One region of the Rhizobium brockwellii genome, then DNA from elsewhere that is predicted to be linked to it. Evidence: predicted binding sites of a transcription regulator. Region 1 holds the regulator's gene; each other region holds the start of a gene.

What was found. Region 1 encodes HrcA, which represses chaperone genes, less so after heat shock. Its sites were predicted from a motif close to GTTAGCACTCNCNNNNNGNGAGTGCTAAC; they were not measured.
Region 2: a site for HrcA is predicted at 2,281-2,309, ahead of RLCC275e_RS27510 (co-chaperone GroES). Genes of this name have one in related genera too.
Region 3: a site for HrcA is predicted at 2,323-2,351, ahead of RLCC275e_RS05265 (co-chaperone GroES). Genes of this name have one in related genera too.

Annotation. Positions count from the first base shown of each region.
Region 1 covers NZ_CP053439.1:4,904-9,056, forward strand. The annotation lists gene RLCC275e_RS00025 (VOC family protein) at 1-218, opposite strand, end outside; gene rph (ribonuclease PH) at 215-934, opposite strand; gene hrcA (heat-inducible transcriptional repressor HrcA) at 1,063-2,151, shown strand; gene grpE (nucleotide exchange factor GrpE) at 2,262-2,894, shown strand; gene RLCC275e_RS00045 (nucleoside hydrolase) at 2,934-3,878, opposite strand.
Region 2 covers NZ_CP053440.1:831,557-835,709, forward strand. The annotation lists gene groL (chaperonin GroEL) at 46-1,674, opposite strand; gene RLCC275e_RS27510 (co-chaperone GroES) at 1,828-2,142, opposite strand; gene RLCC275e_RS27515 (hypothetical protein) at 2,489-2,779, shown strand; gene RLCC275e_RS27520 (hypothetical protein) at 2,888-3,250, shown strand; gene RLCC275e_RS27525 (DUF2934 domain-containing protein) at 3,304-3,630, shown strand; gene RLCC275e_RS27530 (HD domain-containing protein) at 3,636-4,055, shown strand.
Region 3 covers NZ_CP053439.1:1,024,035-1,028,187, forward strand. The annotation lists gene RLCC275e_RS05240 (transglutaminase-like domain-containing protein) at 1-710, opposite strand, end outside; gene RLCC275e_RS05245 (DUF1488 family protein) at 738-1,013, opposite strand; gene RLCC275e_RS05250 (hypothetical protein) at 1,004-1,300, opposite strand; gene RLCC275e_RS05255 (hypothetical protein) at 1,297-1,632, opposite strand; gene RLCC275e_RS05260 (hypothetical protein) at 1,629-1,892, opposite strand; gene RLCC275e_RS05265 (co-chaperone GroES) at 2,405-2,722, shown strand; gene groL (chaperonin GroEL) at 2,772-4,153, shown strand, end outside.

The DNA of each region.
Region 1 (4,153 bases):
TGCGGCGGCACCTGCAGTGCTTCAGGCGCCGGCGGCTTCACCGTTTCCTCGGGATTGAAGATCAGGAGAACGCCGGGGCCACAGCGGAAGAAGACATGCCGGTTGGCGGCGCGGGCGATCTTTTCAAGCCCGAGAACGTCTTCGTAGAACGCCTCGGCCTGATCGAGATCCCGCGCATAGAGCGCCGTTTCCAACATGCCTTCCAGCATGGGGTTCATCCTTCGACGGCTTGCTTCTGCAGCGCCACGAGTTCACCGATGCCGTTTCTGGCAAGCTGCATCAGCGATGTGAATTCGCCCTCGCTGAACGGCGTGCCTTCGGCCGTGCCCTGGATCTCGACGATCCCGCCGGTGCCGGTCATGACGAAGTTCGCATCGGTCTCGGCCGAGGAGTCTTCGATGTAATCGAGATCGATCACCGGCTGGCTGGCGAAGATGCCGCAGGAGATGGCAGCGACGTGATCCTTCAAGACCCGGTCGACCTTGATCATGTTGCGGCTTTCCATCCATTTCAGGCAGTCGTAAAGCGCGATCCAGCCGCCGGTGATCGAGGCTGTGCGCGTGCCGCCATCGGCCTGGATGACGTCGCAATCGAGCGTGATCTGCCGTTCGCCGAGTGCCTGCAAGTCGACGACGGCGCGCAGCGACCGGCCGATCAGCCGCTGGATTTCCTGGGTGCGGCCGCCCTGCTTGCCGGCGGCGGCTTCGCGCTTCATGCGTTCGCCGGTTGCCCGCGGCAGCATGCCGTATTCGGCCGTGACCCAGCCCTTGCCGGTATTGCGCAGCCATGGCGGCGTCTTTTCTTCAAGGCTCGCGGTGCAGAGCACATGCGTATCGCCGAACTTCACCAGGCAGGAGCCTTCCGCATGCTTGGAAAAATTGCGCTCGAACGAGACCTTGCGCATCTGGTCGATTTTTCTGCCTGAAGGCCGCATTCTTATCTCCTGGGGTTTATTTGACCGCTTCTACGATTGGCGGCGCTCATTTGCAAATTCCCTTTTGCCACGGGTGTTAGTTTGACTTACTTTTCGGGAAGTATCATCAGCACGGGTTCGAAAGCTTCATGGGCATCAGGTCGACGTCGGTTTCGGATGCCGTAGCTGCGCTGGACGAGCGCTCCAGGGAAATTTTTCGTCGCATCGTCGAAGGTTATCTGGAAAGCGGTGAGCCGCTCGGTTCGCGCAACCTGTCCCGTATCCTGCCGATGTCGCTGTCGCCGGCCTCGGTGCGCAACGTCATGAGCGATCTCGAAGAGCTCGGACTGATTTATTCGCCGCATGTCAGCGCCGGCCGGTTGCCGACCCAGATCGGTCTGCGCTTCTTCGTCGATGCCTTCATGCAGGTCGGCGACCTCTCGGCCGAGGAACGCGCCAACATCGACCGCCAGGTGCGGGCCGAAAGCGGCGGCAATCCCGTCGAATCGATGATGAACGAGGCAAGCCGCATGTTGTCCGGCATTTCGCGCGGCGCCGGCCTGGTTATCACCTCGAAAAGCGATCCGGTGCTGAAACATGTCGAGTTCATCCGGCTCGAACCGACAAAGGCGCTGGCTGTGCTCGTCGGCGATCATGATCAGGTGGAAAACCGCATCATCGAGCTGCCGGCCGGCGTTACCTCGTCGCAGCTGACCGAGGCGGCGAATTTCCTCAATGCCCATATGTCCGGCCAGACCCTGCCGGAGCTTCGCAAACAGTTAAGCCGGCTGAAGGACGACGTCCGCCACGAGCTCGATGCCCTCTCTCGCGATCTGGTCGAGCGCGGCATTGCTGTGTGGGCCGGCAGCCCGGACGAGGGAAAACCGACGCAGCTGATCATCCGCGGCCGCGCCAACCTGCTCGAAGGCCTCGCCGGCGCCGAGGACCTCGACCGGCTGCGCCTGCTGTTCGACGACCTCGAGAAGAAGGACAGCCTGATCGAGATTCTCAATCTCGCCGAAAGCGGTTCGGGTGTGCGCATCTTCATCGGTTCGGAAAACAAGCTCTTCTCGCTTTCCGGCTCGTCGCTGATCGTCGCGCCCTATCGTGACGACGACGATCGTATCGTCGGCGCCGTCGGCGTCATCGGCCCGACACGGCTCAATTATTCCCGCATCGTGCCGATGGTGGACTATACAGCCCAGCTCGTCTCCCGCCTTTCGCGCAATCAGCTTTGATGCGCAGCTCTCAGTCACGCGGAATTTTCGCTTCTTTGTCACGCAGACTTGATTTTTTTCGGTCAAACCTCGATATCGGGCGCATCTGAAGACACCAACCGGAGACCGTCATGACCGATGACACGACGAAAAACGGACCTGACGCACCTGCGGCCGATGCCGCAGCCGACGCTGCCGCCTACGTCGAGAACGAAACTGCGCAGCAAGAACCCGCCCAGCCGGACCCGATCGAGCTTCTGAAAGCCGAAAACGGCGAACTGCGCGACCGCTATCTGCGCCTTGCCGCCGAGATGGACAATCTGCGCCGCCGCACCGAGCGCGAGGTGAAGGATGCCAAGTCCTATTCCGTCGCGGGTTTCGCGCGCGACATGCTCGCCGTCTCGGACAATCTGCGCCGCGCGCTCGATGCCATCCCTCCGGAGACCAGGGCTGCGGCCGATGCCGGCCTGAGCACCCTGATCGAGGGTGTCGAGATGACCGAGCGCGCCATGCTGTCGGCTCTCGAGCGCCACGGCGTTCGCAAGCTGGAGCCGGTTGGCCAGAAGTTCGATCCGAATTTCCATCAGGCGATGTTCGAGGTGCCGAACCCCGACGTGCCGAACAACACGGTCGTTCAGGTCGTGCAGGCAGGCTTCACCATCGGCGAGCGCGTGCTACGCCCGGCCATGGTCGGCGTTGCCAAGGGCGGCCCGAAGCCGGCCGAAGCCGAAACCAACTCCGTCTTCGACGAGAAAGACGCCTGAGATCGTTTCCTTCCTCCTCGCGAGGAAGGAAACGAAGTTTTAGATGCGGGCGAAGCGTTCGATCAGCAGATCGAAGAAGCCGTCCGCATCGACATAGCGCATGACCCTGGCATTGCGCTTGCGCTCGGTCACGTGCCACCAGTCGACGACCGTCATGCCGACGGTGAGTTCGGACTGAACCTCGATCTCGACATTGCAGTCGCGGCCCTTAAAAAGCTCCGGCTTCAGCAGGTAGGCGACAACGGTCGGGTCGTGCAGCGGCCCGCCGTCGGAACCGTATTTCTCGATGTCGAACCGCTCGAAGAATTCCAGCATCTCGACCATGGCCTTTGCCGGTGCCGTGCCGATCTCGGCCATGCGCTTCACCCGGTCCTTGCGGGTCAGCAATTGATGCGTCACGTCAAGCGGCATCATCACGATCGGAACGCCTGAGCGGAAGACGATATCGGCCGCCTCTGGGTCGACATAGATGTTGAATTCGGCCGCCGGCGTGATGTTGCCGCCCTCGAAGAAGCCGCCGCCCATCATCACCAGCTCACGGATGCGGGGGACGATGTCGGGCGCCTTCTGGAAGGCCATGCCGATATTGGTGAGCGGCCCGAGCGTGCACAGCGTCACCGTGCCTTCCGGCTCTCGGCGCAGCGTCTCGATGATGAAGTCGACGGCATGGCCGGGCTGCAGCGCCATCGTCGGCTCGCTGAGTTCCGGACCGTCGAGACCGGTCTTGCCGTGCACATGTTCGGCCGTCACCAGCTTGCGGGCGATCGGCGCGGCGGCGCCGGCGAAAACCTTCGTCTCCGTCCGTCCGCAGAGCTCGCAGACGATGCGCGCATTGCGGCTGGTGAGCGACAGCGGCACGTTGCCGGCGACCGTGGTGATCCCCAAAACCTCCAGCTCATCGGGACTGCCGAAGGCAAGCATGATGGCGGCCGCGTCGTCCTGGCCGGGATCCGTATCGATGATGATCTTTCTTGCGCTTGCCATTCCGATCGTTCCATCCTCGCACTGCGTGTTATCGGGGTATGCACCGATTTCTTCACGTCCCGTCACAAATCAACACATTCCGCGCGGGCACGTTTTGATGCGAGGCAGCAGACGCTTTGTCAAGGAAAGAGCCTGACGCCACCGCCTTAAATTGAGAGGCCGACGCCGGCACGTCGCGTCCCATGCCTTGCAGCGCCGGGCTCCTCTCCCCATATTGGCGGCATCCGGATGCTGCCGTTAAGGTCCGGGATGGTCGCTTGCATCAAGGACTTGAA
Region 2 (4,153 bases), on a different replicon from region 1:
CTCAGATAGGGCCCGCCCAGCGAGGCCGGCGGGCCGGCAAACGCCTTAGAAGTCCATGCCGGGGCCGGCGGGCATTGGCGGCGGCGCGTCCTTCTTGGGTTTCTCGGCGATCATGGCTTCCGTCGTGACGAGAAGACCGGCGATGGAGGCCGCATCCTGCAGCGCGGTTCGAACCACCTTGGCTGGATCGATGACGCCCTGTGCATAGAGGTCGCCATACTCGCCCGTCTGAGCGTTCCAGCCGTAAGAGAATTCGCTTTTCTCGCGCAGCTTGCCGACAATGACCGAGCCTTCCGCTCCGGCGTTTTCGGCGATCTGGCGAGCCGGCGCCTCGACCGCGCGGCGAACGATGTCGACACCGACGCGCTGGTCAGTATTGGCGGTCTTGACATTGTCGAGCGCCTTGACGGCGCGCAGCAGCGCCACGCCGCCGCCCGGCAGGATGCCTTCCTCGACCGCCGCTCGGGTTGCATGCAGCGCGTCGTCGACGCGGTCCTTCTTTTCCTTCACTTCGACTTCCGTCGAGCCGCCGACGCGGATGACGGCAACGCCGCCGGCAAGCTTGGCAAGGCGTTCCTGCAGTTTCTCGCGGTCATAGTCCGAGGTGGTTTCTTCGATCTGGGCCTTGATCTGGGCAACGCGGCCTTCGATGTCGGACTTGGCGCCTGACCCATCGACGATCGTGGTGGTTTCCTTCTCGATCGAAACCTTCTTGGCACGGCCGAGCATGTCGAGCGTGACGGATTCGAGCTTGATGCCGAGATCTTCGGAGATGACGGTGCCGGCGGTCAGGATGGCAATGTCTTCGAGCATGGCCTTGCGGCGGTCGCCGAAGCCGGGCGCCTTGACGGCGGCGATCTTCAGGCCCCCGCGCAGCTTGTTGACGACGAGCGTAGCAAGAGCTTCGCCTTCGACGTCTTCAGCGATGATGAGGAGCGGCTTGCTGGATTGGACGACGGCTTCGAGAACCGGCAGCATCGATTGCAGGTTCGACAGCTTCTTCTCATGGATGAGGATATAAGGGTCTTCGAACTCCACCCGCATCTTGTCGGCATTGGTGACGAAGTAGGGGCTGAGATAGCCGCGGTCGAACTGCATGCCTTCGACGACTTCGAGTTCGGTCTCCGCAGTCTTTGCTTCTTCGACGGTGATCACGCCATCATTGCCGACCTTTTCCATGGCTTCCGCCAAAAAGTGGCCGATTTCGGCATCGCCATTGGCGGATATGGTGCCGACCTGGGCGATTTCGGAATTGTTGGAGATCTTGCGGGCGTTGGCCTTCAGTTCCGCGACGATGGCGGCGACCGCAAGATCGATGCCGCGTTTCAGGTCCATCGGGTTCATACCCGACGTGACCGCCTTGGCGCCCTCCTTGACGATTGCCTGGGCCAGTACCGTTGCCGTCGTGGTGCCGTCGCCGGCGACGTCGCTGGTCTTCGAAGCAACTTCGCGGACCATCTGGGCGCCCATGTTTTCGAACTTGTCTTCGAGTTCGATTTCCTTGGCGACCGAAACGCCGTCCTTGGTGATGCGCGGGGCGCCGAAAGATCTTTCGATCACGACGTTGCGGCCTTTCGGGCCGAGGGTCGCCTTTACGGCGTTGGCCAGGATGTCGACGCCACGCAGCATCTTCTCGCGGGCTTCGGTGCTGAATTTAATTTCTTTAGCAGCCATGTCCTCACTCCTTCATAGGCAGCCAGAGTAATTCCAGGAAAAGTGCGACGCGGTTTTCCTTTCGGAATTGCGTCAGAAATAAAAGGTTGGAGCGGTTCTGCGTTTCCATGAAAGGCTGAAACGTTCCAGCATTGACTGATGTCCGCAGGGATCTCAGGCGGCCTGCTTCTTTTCGCCCTGCGGTTCGATGATCCCCATCACGTCGCTTTCCTTCATGATCAGCAGGTCTTCGCCATTGATCTTGATCTCGGTGCCCGACCATTTGCCAAACAGGATGCGATCGCCAGTCTTGACGTCGAGCGCCTGGATTTGGCCGGCGTCGTTGCGCGCGCCGGGGCCAACGGCAATGACCTCGCCTTCCTGCGGTTTTTCCTTGGCGGTGTCGGGAATGATGATGCCGCCCTTGGTCTTTTCCTCTGAAACGACCCGGCGGACGAGAATGCGGTCGTGAAGCGGTCGGAACGACATGTCTTCCTCCATCGACAAACAGTGATGACGTTGTCTTTAGCCGGACCGGATGACCAATCCGGGCGGGTGCTCGCGCGCGAGCCTCGTGAGAATGATTTGGTTCGATGGTTTTGCAATTCAAGAGGTGATGGAAGAAAAATTGGCACTCCCTGCTCGTGAGTGCTAACGCCCGGTAGGGAACAGAAAATTGCCTCCCGCGTTCGAACAATGAAGGCGACGGCGTGGTGCCGGAGGCGACTTCGAGCTGCATTGAGGCTTGAATCGGGATTTCGGCATTCCCAACTCTTTGGTGATCGAGGCTTGCTTAAGCTCGGTCATCGTCCCACGTCTTTTTGGAGTGAGTGACATGGAAGAACAGACCAATATCATCAAAGACCTCAGTGTCGAGGAACGCGAGGAAATTCTCGTCGATATCGCCCGTACGCTGGAGGACACGGCACGTGAGGCCTATGTCGAAGGCAATACGCAGTTTGCCGCACTTTCCAACAACATGGCCGAAGCGATCCGCGTCAATGCCGATGAACTCGCCCGTGATGATCCAGAAAATGCCGAGCTCGTATTTCAGCAGGCGACGGCGATGATCTCCCAATTCGAGGCCGTACACCCCTATCGAATGGTGAGTATGGCCGTCCATTGATCGCCGGATGCGTGGCCCCGCCTCGATCCCCCGCTCAAATCAATCGCCCACCACGCGGAACTCTCACTGCTTGCGAAGGTTATGGGATCACAACTCGAAAGGTGATCCATGACGACTTTCAAATCCAGCGTGCCGCCCGAGAGCGGCACAGATGACGCGCGTTCCGCCGATACAGAACGGGCCGAGACCGATCGCAAAAGGGCATTGGAAACAGCCCGACGCAACGCCAGCTCGGCATTAAATCGTGATAGCGGCACCGAAACCGAAACCCCAAGCCTGAAGCTTGCAAAAGAATATCTCAGCCTCGGCGGCCACCGTCGATCCATGATCGACGACAATATCACCGATGTTCGCCAATGGGACGAGGATCCGCCGGAAGCCGAACGGTTCTGGAAGGAGCGGGTGGAGACGCTTCCAAAGGATCAACGCAAACAGGTGGAGGATTTTCTTCCAACCATCAACACGCCCTGAGGCGGCTGGGCCCGTTCGTCGAACGGCTCATTCCAATGCGCTTGGAGGAGATCATGGCTATAGACAAGCACGAGCAGATACGCCAGCGCGCCTACGAAATCTGGGAGGCCGAGGGCCGCCCGGATGGCGCCGACCAGCGCCATTGGCTTCAAGCCTGCGACGAACTGTCGGGCGAGGATGAGAATGAGACGCTGCAGAATCTGCTCGATGAAGACGACAGGGATGACGCAGCGCTTCTTCAAGGCGCCGGTGAGAGCGGCGATTTCGATCGGCCACGAGCGAGGGCTGTTCAGGCATCCAAGGCTCCGGTGGCTGACATCGAAATGACGACGGGCGAAAAGTCTTCCCGGCGGAAGATCAGGAAGACCGAGGGACCGTGATCGCTATGCAGCATCTCGACCATGCCATCCAGATCGCTCTTACAGCCCACGAAGGTAAGGCGGACAAAACCGGCCGGCCGTTCTTCGAACACTGCCAGAGAGTAGCCCTTCTCGTTTCCGGCGACGAGACTCGAACGGTCGCTTACCTTCATGACGTCGTCGAAAAGGGAAGCGGCTGGACGCTCGACAGGCTGAGGGAAGAAGGCTTTCCGCCGGCGATCATCTCGGCGGTGAATGCTCTGACACGGCGGCCGGACGAGCCGGATGACGACTTCGTCAGACGTGCAGCATCAAACCCGCTGGCCTTGCCAGTCAAACGGGCCGATCTTGAAGACAATCTCCGGCAGGCCGAACAAGCTGGCAAGAAAACGGAAAAATACCAGCGCGGCCTGGATCTCCTGCGTGACATCAGGAACGGACAATAGGAACGCGGACAAATTTGCGCAGTTCGCCTGCAACTGCCACCAAGGTCGGCAATCGGCGCAAGAGCGAACTGCTCGGCGTGTCATGTGAGCGAGCGCAA
Region 3 (4,153 bases), 1.0 Mb from region 1:
GCGACGATGATACGACCGATCCGCGGCGTGTTGTTGCGCGGATCGAATGTATGCCATGCACCGTCGAGGAAGACCTCGATCCAGGCGCTGAAGTCCATCGGATCGACGACGGGAATACCGATGTCACCGAGATGGCCATTGATATATCGGGCAGGAATGTTGAGGCAACGGCACAGCGCCACCGCGAGATGCGCAAAGTCGCGACAGACGCCGACACGTTCGTGGAACGCCTCGAAAGCTGTCCGCGTCGATCGCGCCTGCATGTAGTCGAATTGGATATGGCCGTGAACGAAGTCGCAGATCGCCTGAACGCGGCCCCAGCCGGGTGAGACGGTGCCGAACATATCCCATGCAATCTGGCTGAGACGATCCGTCTCGCAATAGCGGCTGCCCATCAGGTAGACGAGGCAATCATCCGGCAACTCCGAAACCGGGAGTTCCCTGGCTCCTGGCAGCGACCTGTCCAGTTTGCCGTCGTCTTCGATCGTCGCATCGCCCCATATGGTCAGGTCGCCCGCTGGGGCAACCAACCGAAGACAGCGGTTGCCGAAGAGATCGCGATAGGTCGAAGTGGGAACATCGGGCGTGGTGAAGACCGTTTCCGGAATTCTGATGTCGGCCGCGCGATCGTCATGAACCGACAACAGACAGACCAATGCTGTCGGCTGCGGGCAGGTCAACGTTATTTCATAGCCGTAACGGATTAACATGGAGCGTTCTCGCGCGTCCGGATCCGTCTAGCGGAAATCCGCCGCAGTTAGAGTATAGAAGGCGCGGCGGCGGTAGGAATAGGCTTTGTGTGCCACGTTCTGAATGGAGTTGCGCAGGGCGTCGAAAGACGAAAGCCACCTCGTTTCCGAAGGCTCGGTTCTTTGCAATGCGGCGTCGGATTTCGCCAGCGCGCCAACCTCGATGAAGAACAACACCTGGAACATGCCGTCATGGCCGACGAAGCGCACAGCATTTCTCGCTGCATCGAAGCTACGGCTTTGGTTTAGGAAAGCTAGCGCCATGGTTGGACCGGCGGGCTCTTACGAGCACTCCGAGCGGCGCCCGACAGCCTGAGCCATTCCTTCCGGTATCCTATGTTGAGGAGATTGAAGGACATCATGTCTTCCCCGGCTTCCGCATGGTCGACGTGCACGGGAACGCTTGCAGAAACACGATAGACGGTCCACGAACGGGCGGATTCGATCCGGCGGTCGTGTTCGATCTCCATGGAGTAGCGGCCGGGCGCTTCCCAGGTGTGGACGGCAAAGGCATTCCGTCTTCGTTCGGCTTCGTCTTCATGGCTGTTCACGATGTCAACCTTTCGTCGTTCGGGCCGTGGCCATGGCCAAACGTCCTCTCGATCAGTGTTGCGCCGCTGCCGGCGGGCGATAGGTTTACCAGTTCCAGGCTATCTTCCGTCGCGACCCGCTCATGACGTTCATCGTCACTGCGAATGCGGTATTGCAGCACATTTCCTCTGAGAGGCAGCGTGGCGGTAATGCGGTATGTGTCGGGAAGCTTGGAGGGAACGACCAAGAACCCGTCCTTCACTCGGACAGTCTGCCCCACCTTGAAGATATGCGTTGCTGCCTCGCGCCGGATTGAGCGTCCATTGCGTTGCGGGATGCGCGTAGCGGTCATGACGGTTTGTGGTCCTTTTCGATCGCGGTTTCGAGATCTGACAGGTGGATAGGCATCATCTGCTGCGTCGAACTCTGCGCGGCGATCGCCGGCAGGTGGATGAAGGCGCCGACCCGTCGCCAGGCAAGCCTGGAAACGCTGTCGATCAATTCCTCGTCATAGTCGACGCGGTATTCTCCGGCTGGCTGCGCCCCGTCGAAGCCGGGCAGGCGGAATGGGGATGAAAAGCGGACGACGGTTTGTGTGGTGCGACTTGTCACGGCTGAGGCCTCCGCAGGAACACACCGATGCGTTTCCTGTATCGTTGAGATCCGAACCGGACGAACTCGAGGCTGCCGGTACATCCGCGGTCAGCGCCAAGCTCATTCCGGATCAGAACAGGCGAAATCAACGCCGGAACGACGTCATGGATCGCTATCGAGAATTCAGTGGTGATGGCGGGTCGTAGGTCTCTGACACCGCGAAGCCAGGTCGGCCAAATCGACGAGGCCTATCATTGCGCCTCGATTGAGCTTAAATCAAGATAAATTCTGATTTATATATGAAAAACGCCAAATTAACTCTTCGTTCACGCAAATAAAATGGGACGCGACGGCGCAAAAAATTCTATTCATTTCCTGATTATTACAAAATATCAGGTCGGTTTGATTTCCTGAATATCTTAAAAAAATTCCTGCGTGAATAATATTTCTTGGCACTCCTATCAATCGAGTGCCACGAGTGCTATTTATGAGTTGCAGCCGCCCTACGCGCCGGCAGCAGAAAGACCTCTATGAAATTCCGTTCACTTCACGACCGCGTCGTCATTCGACGTGCGGAAGGCGATGTCAAATCCAAGGGCGGGATCATCATTCCAGACACCGCCAAGGAGAAGCCGCAGCAAGGCGAAGTGGTCGCAGTCGGCCCGGGCCTGCGCGACAAAAGCGGCAATCTGGTCCCGCTTGATGTCGAGGTCGGTGATCTCATTCTGTTTGGAAAATGGTCGGGGACAGAGGTCACGATCGATGGCGAAACCCTTCTGATCATGAAGGAGACCGACATCATGGGCATCGTCGAAAAGACCGAAGCGGCTGCCGACAAAGCCGCCTGAGCGTCGAATTTGTGACCAGCATCTCAAGACCGAACTGGGAAGAAATATCATGTCTGCCAAGGAAATCAGGTTCTCCACCGACGCGCGCGACCGCCTGCTACGAGGCGTCGAATTGCTCAACAACGCCGTCAAGGTGACGCTTGGCCCGAAGGGTCGCAACGTCGTCATCGACAAGGCCTATGGCGCACCGCGCATTACCAAGGACGGCGTTAGCGTCGCCAAGGAGATCGAGCTCGCCGACAAGTTCGAGAACATGGGCGCGCAAATGGTGCGCGAGGTGGCTTCGAAGACCAATGATCTTGCCGGCGACGGCACGACGACGGCAACGGTGCTCGCCGCCTCCATCTTCCGCGAAGGCGCAAAGCTCGTCGCTGCCGGCATGAACCCGATGGATCTCAGGCGCGGCATCGATCTCGGCGTCACCGCCGTCGTCAAGGAAATCAAGGCGCGGGCGATGAAGGTCAAATCATCAGGCGAGATCGCCCAGGTCGGCACCATTGCCGCCAATGGCGACGCCGCCATCGGTGAGATGATCGCCAAGGCGATGGACAAGGTCGGCAATGAGGGCGTCATAACGGTCGAAGAGGCGCGAACCGCCGAGACCGAACTCGACGTCGTCGAGGGTATGCAGTTCGACCGCGGCTATCTCTCACCCTATTTCGTCACCAATGCCGAGAAGATGCGCGTGGAACTGGAGGATCCCTATATCCTCGTTCACGAGAAGAAACTTGGCAGCCTGCAGGCGATGCTGCCGATCCTGGAAGCTGTCGTACAGACTGGCAAACCGCTGCTGCTCATCTCGGAGGACGTCGAAGGCGAGGCGCTGGCGACGCTTGTTGTCAACAAGCTGCGCGGCGGCCTGAAGGTCGCAGCCGTCAAGGCGCCGGGTTTCGGTGATCGCCGCAAGGCCATGCTGGAAGACATTGCCGTGCTTACATCAGGCCAGATGATTTCCGAGGATCTCGGCATCAAGCTCGACAACGTCACGCTCGATATGCTCGGCCACGCCAAGCGCGTGCTGATCGACAAGGAGAGCACCACGATCATCGACGGCGCCGGCGACAAAGCAGCCATCCAGGCGCGCATCCAGCAGATCAAGGCGCAGATCGAGGAGACCACCTCCGATTACGACAAGGAAAAGCTGCAGGAACGCCTGGCGAAACTCGCCGGCGGCGTCGCAGTCATCCGCGTCGGCGGCGCCACCGAGACGGAAGTCAAGGAAAAGAAGGACCGCATCGATGACGCGCTGAACGCCACCCGTGCGGCGGTCGAGGAGGGCATCGTGCCCGGCGGCGGCGTGGCACTGTTGCGCGCCAAGTCGGCGCTGACGGGCCTGACCGGGGAGAACGCCGACGTAACGGCGGGCATCTCGATCGTGCTCAGGGCACTCGAAGCCCCGATCCGGCAGATCGCCGACAATGCCGGGTTCGA